3 regions of the Vibrio pelagius genome follow, and region 2 is predicted to be linked to each of the others. Evidence: riboswitches for the same ligand, from Rfam matches in the RefSeq annotation. Region 2 holds a riboswitch; each other region holds the start of a gene.
What was found. A riboswitch is a leader RNA that binds a small molecule or an ion and turns the genes downstream of it on or off. The one in region 2 is predicted to bind thiamine pyrophosphate.

Region 1 (3,280 bases), 310 kb from region 2:
CTTAAGAATCCCGATTGAAATGGATGGTGTACCTTTCCTAAGTCAGCCTCCAATCATGCCTGGAGAGACCTTTATTTATGAGTTTACTCCACCAGATGCGGGTACCTTCTGGTATCACCCACATATGAATAGTGTTAAACAGCTAGGAATGGGGTTAGTAGGGCTGATCATTGTTGAAGAGTCTCAGCCCGTAGCTTTTGATGAAGAGTTACCCCTGATGCTTAAACATTGGCATCTTGATAAGCAAGGACAGTGGAAGGATCTGATGATTCCAAGAATGAGTGCTCGTATGGGTACCCCTGGGGAATGGAGTAGTGTGAATGGTGTTCATGAGCCGAAATACCTGATTAAGCAAAACGCGACAACACGTCTGCGAATCGCTAATGTCGACAACACTATTACTTATCCTATTGCGGTCGAGGGTGTGGAGGCTTGGGTTATTGCTATTGATGGCAACCCTGTAAAGACGCCTTATCGACTGACGCAACATAAGGTTGGTCCGGGCATGCGAGTGGATATTGGATTTGTGGCTCCGACTAAAGGTACTACTATAAATGTCTTGCAGATGAAAGGACGTTTTCCATTTTCATTATGTTCATTAGAAGTCGTGGACTCGAACTTGCCATCCGAGCAGGTATTACCTTCTTTACCACTCAACCCGGTTCCTAATCTAGATCTCGATAATGCTACTGAAATCGATTTTTTGTTTGAGTGGGAGGGGGCGATCAGTCCGGCAGGAAAAGATGGCAAGTCGATGCCTAAATTCTGGCTGACGAACAAGCGCGCATGGGAAGGGATGAGTAAGGGTAATATACCTGAGCCACTTGCGACGTTAGAGCTTGGAAAGACATACATTTTCGATCTCAAGAACGTGACTCAGTATCACCACCCGATCCATATTCATGGCCATACCTTTACCGTACTTGAGCTGGATGGTAAGAAAGTCGAAGAGCCATTCCATACAGACACTGTTCTGCTTGGTAAGAATGGGAGTGCTAAGGCTGCTTTCGTTGCTGATAACCCGGGGCGTTGGATGTATCACTGTCATGTTATTGAACATATGAAGACAGGTTTAATGGGTTACATTGAAGTAAAGTGACAGCTGTAACGTTTTGATGTTGAAATGTGTCCAAGGAATTTATTCACAAATTTTCTCGAAAAAAAATTGAGTGAGGCTAGAATATCCTTAAGTCTTATGTGGGGGAATTATGGGTCAGTTTTCAATTTTGGGGTTTATCGCTATCGGTGGTGCATTTGGTGCATGTTCTCGTTATTTAATTTCTGAGTTGTGTGTGGTGCTATTGGGGCGTGGCTTTCCGTACGGCACTCTGACAGTGAATGTCGTCGGTTCATTTATTATGGGCCTACTGATCGCTGCATTCGAGAATGAGATGGTAGCAACCGAACCATGGCGTCAGATTATTGGGTTAGGCTTTCTAGGTGCATTAACGACATTCTCCACCTTCTCTATGGATAACGTGTTGTTGATGCAACAGGGCGCTTTTTTCAAGATGGGGCTTAATGTGCTACTAAATGTGGTATTGAGTATTTCTGCAGCTTGGATTGGCTTTCAGTTGCTAATTAAGAGTTAGTTCTCTAAATTCGTATCAAAATCACACAGGTCGGCTTGGTTTAACCAAGCCGATTTTATATACTAAATTCACTTGTCGGAGTGCCATAAGGCTGAGACCGTTCATTCGGGATCCGTTGAACCTGATCAGGTTAATACCTGCGAAGGGAACAAGAGAAGATATCCTTGCTGGAATTCTCTCTAGCAGACCTATCATTAAGCTAAACATTAGGCCGCTTTTGCCCAATTTGGGTATACCTATGTTCAGCCCCTCTTGTCGCATCTTTCCGCCAAGCATTTTTATCCGAATTTATTATCTAGAATAACGAAGCAAGGAAAAATGCTATGTCGAATCGCAAGCAAGCGAGACTGGAAGCAAAACAGTTTATAGAAACTCTCTCGGTACAACCGTACCCAAATTCAACCAAGGTTTACGTTGAAGGCTCTCGTGCCGATATTCGTGTCCCTATGCGCGAAATCTCTTTAGCCGATAGCCTAATAGGTGGCACCAAAGAAGCGCCTATCTTTGAGCCGAATGAGCCTATTCGCGTTTATGACACTTCGGGTGTGTATACAGACCCAGAGCATGAGATCGATCTTTATAACGGCTTACCGAAGCTGAGAGAGGGCTGGATTGAAGAGCGAGCCGATACCGAACTACTCGATGACGTGAGCTCGGTTTACACCAAAGAGCGCCTAGAAGATGAAACCTTAGATGAGCTTCGTTATGGTAATCTACCACGTATTCGACGTGCTAAAGATGGCCAATGTGTTACTCAAATGCATTATGCTCGTAAAGGAATCATTACCCCAGAAATGGAATACATCGCTCTGCGAGAGAACATGGGAAGAGCTCAGTACCGTGATGAAGTATTAACTCAGCAACATCCAGGTCAAAGCTTTGGGGCTAACCTGCCTAAAGACATTACTCCTGAATTTGTTCGCAGAGAGGTCGCTGAAGGTCGCGCAATTATCCCTTCCAATATCAACCACCCAGAATCTGAACCAATGATCATTGGTCGAAACTTCCTGGTAAAGGTTAATGCAAACATCGGCAACTCTTCCGTGTCATCTTCTATTGAGGAAGAGGTTGAGAAGCTAGTATGGGCAACTCGTTGGGGTGGCGATACCGTGATGGATCTCTCTACTGGGCGAAACATTCATGAGACGCGCGAATGGATACTGCGTAATAGCCCAGTGCCGATTGGTACGGTTCCTATGTATCAAGCTCTAGAAAAGGTTAATGGTGTTGCTGAGAACCTAAACTGGGAAGTGATGCGTGATACTTTGATTGAACAGGCTGAGCAGGGTGTTGACTACTTTACGATTCATGCTGGCTTACTACTTCGTTATGTACCAATGACTGCGAAACGCGTAACCGGTATCGTCTCGCGAGGTGGTTCAATTATCGCTAAGTGGTGCTTGGCTCATCATCAAGAAAGCTTTCTATACACAAACTTCAGAGAGATCTGTGAGATCTGTGCTAAATACGATGTTGCTCTATCGTTAGGTGATGGCTTGCGTCCAGGCTCTGTTGCTGATGCTAATGATGAAGCGCAATTTGCCGAGCTTCGCACGCTAGGCGAGTTAACTAAAATTGCTTGGGAATACGATGTTCAGGTCATTATTGAAGGCCCTGGTCATGTGCCTATGCATATGATCAAAGAGAACATGGACGAGCAGCTTGAACATTGCCATGAAGCGCCGTTT
Region 2 (3,280 bases):
CCGATGAGTACGACAGTGCTTTTTTTGATAAGCGTTCTAAGTTTGTTCATTACCACCCGAGAACCTTGGTAATGAACAATCTTGAGTTTGACCATGCGGATATTTTCGACGATTTGGAGGCGATTAAACGTCAATTCCATCACTTGATTCGTACTGTTCCGGGCAATGGGCGAATTTTTGCTCCTCAACAGGATCGTGCTCTTGAGGATGTATTGTCTCGCGGGTGTTGGAGTGAAACGGAATTTGCGGGTGAAGAGGCGGATTGGCGTGCTGAAAAGCGAGTCAAAGATGGCTCGCAGTTCAACGTGTTGTTCCAAGGTGAATGTGTCGGCCAGGTTGAATGGCCGTTGGTGGGGGATCACAACGTCAATAATGCTTTGATGGCGATCGCTGCCGCTAGACATGTCGGCGTGACTCCCGACCTGGCGTGTGAGTCTTTGGCCAAGTTTATCAATACCAAGCGTCGTTTAGAGCTAAAAGGGGAAGTGGCTGGAGTTACGGTATACGACGATTTTGCGCATCACCCAACGGCAATTGAACTCACTCTAGGTGGCCTACGTAATAAGGTAGGCAACAGTAAAATTATCGCCGTATTGGAGCCTCGCTCTGCTACGATGAAGCGAGGCGTGCATAAAGAAACCCTTGCCGATTCGTTGAAGCAAGCGGACCGCACTTTCTTGTTCCAACCAGATAACATCGATTGGTCGGTTCAAGAGGTCGCAGACGCTTGTCATCAGCCCGCTATTGTCAGTGACGATCTAGATTCTTTAGTCACGAGCATTATTGAGCAAGCGCAACCGGGTGACCAAATCTTAGTGATGAGCAATGGTGGTTTTGGTGGTATACATCAGAAATTGCTTGATGGATTGGCGGCCAAAGGTTAAATACACGCGTTCTAATCGATTTAAGAAGTACAAGAGATCATGACCAAACAGAGTAAAGCGATTACCCTCGCATTCACCGGCGCTTCTGGTGCCCCATACGGCTTGCGCTTATTAGAGTGCCTACTTGCCGCTGATTATAAGGTATACCTGTTAATATCGTCGGCTGCGAGAGTAGTGCTAGCGACCGAACATGATCTCAAGCTGCCTTCAGGCCCTGATGCGGCCAAAGCAGTGTTGGTCAAATACCTGAACTGCGATCCTGACCGTTTGGTGGTGTGCGGTAAAGACGATTGGTTCTCTCCTGTTGCTTCAGGCTCTGCCGCGCCTAAGCAGATGGTGGTTTGCCCATGTTCAGCAGGAAGCGTTGCATCGATAGCTCACGGCATGTCTGATAACTTGATTGAACGCGCTGCCGATGTCGTTATGAAAGAGCGCGGTCAGTTGTTGTTAGTGGTTCGAGAGACGCCATTCTCGACGCTACACTTGGAAAATATGCACAAACTCTCGACGATGGGAGTGACCATCATGCCAGCGGCTCCGGGTTTCTATCATCAGCCAAAATCGATCGATGACCTTGTCGATTTCATGGTAGCTCGCATTCTTGACCACCTAGGGATAGAGCAGGGTTTAGTACCAAGATGGGGCTACGATCAGCGTCATTAAGGCGAACTTTGTAGCTTATTGGTTAAAATACAATTACAATTCTGCTTACTCATCGGGGAGCTAACCATTCAAATAATGAATGGTGGCTGAGATCAAGTGTCAACTTGGGACCCGTAAACCTGAACCAGATAATGCTGGCGTAGGAATTGAGTTAGGCAGTACGTTTCCATTGTCCTCCCTCAAGCCTGTGCCGCTCAGACCACGGAGAGCGTCCAGTGAAATTTGCATTAACCACTCTTGCTGTTACTACAGCGGCTTCTTTTTCCGCACTAGCGTCCGATAATACTCTTACGGTATATACTTATGATTCTTTCGCTGCAGACTGGGGCCCGCGTCCTGCTGTAGAGAAAGCATTTGAAGAGAAATGTGGCTGTGATGTGAACTTTGTTGCGCTGGAAGACGGAGTATCAATTCTAAACCGCTTGCGTCTAGAGGGTGGCAATAGCAAAGCCGATGTGGTGCTTGGCCTTGATCAAAACCTAATGGCGGAAGCGAAGAAAACGGGTCTACTTGCCGAGCATAGTGTCGATACCTCTTCGGTAGTGCTACCTAATGGCTGGGATGACAGCACCTTTGTTCCTTATGACTTCGGTTACTTCTCATTTATCTACAACACAGAAAAGCTATCAAACCCACCTAAGAGCTTGAAAGAGTTGGTTGAACAGCGTGACGATCTCAAGGTGATTTACCAAGATCCGCGTACTTCAACGCCAGGCCAAGGTCTGATGCTGTGGATGAAGTCGGTTTATGGCGACGATGCAACTCAAGCGTGGAAACAGCTTTCCAAGAAAACCGTTACTGTGACTAAAGGCTGGTCTGAAGCTTACTCTATGTTCCTTGAGGGTGAGTCAGATATGGTGCTCTCATACACGACTTCTCCGGCTTACCACATCATCGCTGAGAGTGACACGAAATATGCGTCTGCTGATTTTGCGGAAGGTCATTACACGCAAGTTGAAGTGGCTGCAAAAGTGAAAGGCAGCGATAATGAGAAGCTAGCTGATGAGTTCATGGCGTTCATTCTGAGTGACGAATTCCAATCGGCGATGCCAACGGGCAACTGGATGTACCCAGTGACGGATGTCGAGCTACCAAAAGGGTTTGAACAGCTGACGATGCCTAATAAATCCCTAAGCTTCACTTCTGAAGAAGTGGCTGAGAAGCGCAAGCCGTGGATTCGTGAGTGGCAAAACGCCCTGACTTTTTAATTAAGAGCCCGATGTTGGGCATTGAGCCTCTATTCCCATTAGAGGCTCAACATCGAGATAATCACTCTTTATGTTAAAGAATACACCTAAGGTGGGTATTTGGGTCGCGTTGACCATTACCGCCTTTGTGGTTTCATCAGTAGGGGCATTGCTAAGCAATGCCCCTTCTCTTGATATCAGCCAAGTATGGTCTGATCCATATTACTGGCACGTTACCAAATTCAGTTTTTATCAAGCAACGCTATCCATGTTATTGAGCGTTGTATTTGCGGTTCCTGTGGCACATGCCTTATCTCGCCGCCAATTCCCAGGTCGTTCCCTACTGCTAAGGCTGTTTGCTTCCACTTTGGTTCTGCCAGTATTGGTCGGCGTATTTGGTATTTTGGCCATCTATGGTAATAGTGGTTGGCTGGCGAAACTGCTTCAAGCTATTGATATGGACTTGCCATTTTCTATCTATGGGTTGAATGGCATTTTGCTTGCGCATGTCTTTTTCAATCTGCCTTATGCAAGTCGATTGTTGTT
Region 3 (3,280 bases), on a different replicon from region 2:
GACACGCAGTAACGGGCTCATAGAGTGATTCTTATAGTTCGATGCCGATTGAGGCTTGGCTAGCGCTTGGGAACTATGCATAGTCTTGCTCCAACTGCTCTAATATTTTCTGCTGAATGCTCGCGCACTGACCATCTAGGGTTCTTGGAGGCAATGTTGTCGGAACTTGCAGTGATTGAGCAGATGCGGGTGAGCCTTGCAACACGTAAAGGTTGTGTGCCAAGCGCACCGCTTCTTGTGGATCATGAGTAATCAAGACCACGGTTTTATCTTGTAGCAAGTGAGCCGCTAAGGTTTGCAGTTTGTGCCTTGTTACCGCATCTAACGCGGAGAAAGGCTCATCCATCAATACGATAGGTTTGTCTTGCATAAGCGTTCGCGCTAACGCAACACGTTGACGCATGCCACCAGACAGTTGTTGTGGCATAGCGTGAGCATAATCAGCAAGCCCAACCGATTTCAGCAAAGACAAAGCTCTTGCGTGGTTGTCTGCATCGCTTAAAGTACTTTCCAAGCTTTGGGTGTCTTTCCCAGTAAAGCGATGGCTTAGACATACGTTATCAATCACCGATAACCAAGGCAGCAGCAGATCTTGCTGTGCCATGTAAGCAACCTTGCCCTCTAGCGATTGACCATCACTCGTCTTCACGACACCTTGCCACTCGATGCTCTCACCCAATAGACCAGCGAGATAACGTAAAATGGTCGTTTTCCCGCAGCCACTTCTGCCCAATAACACGGTCCATTGAGATGCAGGAATCGATAAGCTCAGGCCTTGTAACGTCGGCTGTTGGTTATCGAGATAACGAATGCTGGCACTGGTGATTTCAACGCCAAGGGATTTAGCGGACATCAGCATGACCTGCGTAGAAGTGATTCACAGGTCCGTGCCCTTGACCGACATTTAATTGATCTGCGTGGGCAATCGCTTCCGAGATATAGCGCTTACCAAGCTCAACGGATTGAGTCAGCTCATTCCCTTGCGCAAGGTAAGAGGCAATAGCCGAAGAAAGCGTGCATCCCGTTCCGTGAGTGTTCTTGGTTGGGAAGCGTTTTGCGCTGATGAGAGCAGTGCTTGTTGGCAAAATCATTAGGTCATTGCTGTTTTCGTCTTGCTCTAAGTGGCCACCTTTCAACAGCACTGCTTTCGCACCCAACGCGCGAAGTTCTTCAACCATATCTTGCATGTCGGCTTCGCTTTCAGGAACAGGTTTCCCAGTCAATGCAGCGCCTTCCGGCAAGTTAGGTGTAATGATGTCGGCAAGTGGAATAAGCGTTTCTTTCAAGGTACTGATGGCTGACTGCTCAAGCAACAAGTCGCCACTGGTCGCAACCATTACTGGGTCAATAACCAGATGTTTGGGTTGATACTGCTTAATCTTATCCGCTACAACCTTGATGATGTTTGAATCTGCCAACATGCCGACTTTGACCGCAACGACGTTCAGGTCACTGAATACTGCATCAAGCTGGCTTGCAACATGATCTAATGGAATCGGAAAGATGGCGGAAACGCCTTGTGTATTTTGCGACGTGATTGCAGTGATCACTGAACATGCAAAACTACCGGTCGCAGACATGGCTTTGATATCGGCTTGAATACCCGCGCCGCCGCCACTGTCTGAACCCGCAATGGTTAACACAATTGGAGTGCTTGAAGAAATGGACTGAATGTCGATTTGGGTGCTGGAATGCTGTGTCATGGTCGCTCCTACCATCTAAAAGACGCAGGAGAACTGAACTAAAACCGAGATGGCAGGCACCAGAGATCGAAGGATCGATGGAATGAAAGTCGGTACCGCATAGGTTTTAGTATCAATAGTTCCCTACGCCAGTACTAACTGAATCAGGTTCAACGGGTCTCGAAATTCGATCTCAGCAAATACAACATGGTGTAATTGCCCCCCGACTATTTGCATCCATACTAACAGCACTCTTGAGAGTGAGGTAATCATTTTGCAGATTATTATTTACTAAAGCGTGAACGAAATCGTTTTTGTGCGCAAATTCGTCAGGTATTTTGCGTTGTTCACTTTTTATCTCTTATCTTTAATCAACACTTCGAGCTCGTCGTTGCGCGCCTCAATTCGGTTTCTACCTCGCCAATAACGGCAAACGACTTTATCTATTCTAGATTTGTTCTCCTTTAGCGGCCTTCAAAGACAACCTGATTGAAGTCGATCCAGCCATTAGTAAGAAGATCCATCGCATTCACTTTATGAGAGATTCTCATATCTTGCGCGCATTGAAAAAGAGGAATATAGATCGCTTTTCGAATCAATTCGCGCTCAATTCGCTGATAACCTTGTACACGCTTACTTTCATCAGATTGAGCCAAATTATCAAAGACTTGCTGTTCGAACCAAGTCTTTGATTGCTTATTCAGAGTCGCCGTCACGGTGTTAGTGCACAACAACCATCCGAGCCAGGAACTCTCTTTATGTTCACCAAACACCTCACCAGAAACAATAATATCCGCACTCGATTGTCGTTCTACTTGGTCAAATTCAGGGTATGGCAGCACGGTAAGGTTTGAGTTTAAGCCATGCTGACATAGCAAATCAGTGATGTTTTCAGCCGCTTCAATATGCCCAGGCAGCTGATAAGTTAACACCTCCAGCGGTACCTGATTCGCGAAAGACAAGTCCACTGCTTTACCAAGTTTTAAGGGTTCAAGGCTTGTCATTCCTGAGGCTCGTCGATAAATCATAGTGTCTCTCACACCATTCATCGGCAAGGATTGCAGCAACTGTTGGATGTATCGACGATGATTTGCCAACTTCATCCATGCGTTGTTTGCACTGTTTAAACAAGCGTAGATACAGCCCTCTTCCCACTGTTGTACCTGTGTGAATTCATCAGCAATATCCGGGGCAGAGCTGCCATGCACAATATCGCAATGCATTTGAAAGTCATTTGCAGATAAGCCCATGTTCCAGATTTCTACGCCATCTAGCCAAGGTCGATAGCCGTGATAATGAGGAGACGCAGTAAGTAGCGTTCGGTAATCGGTTTGCTCTACCAATCGAAACGCTCCACTTCCGACTATCGTACCGTAGCTGTTCAATTTGGAAACCGATAGCGCACCATGCGCCATCAGCCTTGGCAGATAATGAGACAAACGTTTGGAGCGAATTCGTAAGGTGTACTCGTCGACCACAGAAAACTCATCAATGAGTAAGAACAGACCTCGGCTCACCGAGTTTGACGAGATGATCGATTCATAGGCTGCCTTCACATCAAATGCAGTCAGTGCTGAGCCATCCCAGAACTTAAGTGA

Region 1: it holds a riboswitch for thiamine pyrophosphate, as region 2 does, so the genes downstream of both, thiC (phosphomethylpyrimidine synthase ThiC) here and thiB (thiamine ABC transporter substrate binding subunit) in region 2, are expected to answer to the same signal.
Region 3: it holds a riboswitch for thiamine pyrophosphate, as region 2 does, so the genes downstream of both, thiD (bifunctional hydroxymethylpyrimidine kinase/phosphomethylpyrimidine kinase) here and thiB (thiamine ABC transporter substrate binding subunit) in region 2, are expected to answer to the same signal.

Annotation. Positions count from the first base shown of each region.
Region 1 covers NZ_AP025503.1:3,117,196-3,120,475, reverse strand. Annotated here, with positions in the region: gene vsple_RS13930 (multicopper oxidase family protein) at 1-1,099, shown strand, start outside; gene crcB (fluoride efflux transporter CrcB) at 1,209-1,592, shown strand; TPP riboswitch at 1,659-1,757, shown strand; gene thiC (phosphomethylpyrimidine synthase ThiC) at 1,916-3,280, shown strand, end outside.
Region 2 covers NZ_AP025503.1:2,806,841-2,810,120, reverse strand. Annotated here, with positions in the region: gene mpl (UDP-N-acetylmuramate:L-alanyl-gamma-D-glutamyl-meso-diaminopimelate ligase) at 1-884, shown strand, start outside; gene vsple_RS12405 (flavin prenyltransferase UbiX) at 924-1,547, shown strand; TPP riboswitch at 1,591-1,710, shown strand; gene thiB (thiamine ABC transporter substrate binding subunit) at 1,763-2,755, shown strand; gene thiP (thiamine/thiamine pyrophosphate ABC transporter permease ThiP) at 2,826-3,280, shown strand, end outside.
Region 3 covers NZ_AP025504.1:1,291,375-1,294,654, reverse strand. Annotated here, with positions in the region: gene vsple_RS19820 (ABC transporter permease) at 1-21, opposite strand, end outside; gene vsple_RS19815 (ABC transporter ATP-binding protein) at 74-853, opposite strand; gene thiD (bifunctional hydroxymethylpyrimidine kinase/phosphomethylpyrimidine kinase) at 843-1,703, opposite strand; TPP riboswitch at 1,807-1,918, opposite strand; gene vsple_RS19805 (ABC transporter substrate-binding protein) at 2,147-3,280, opposite strand, start outside.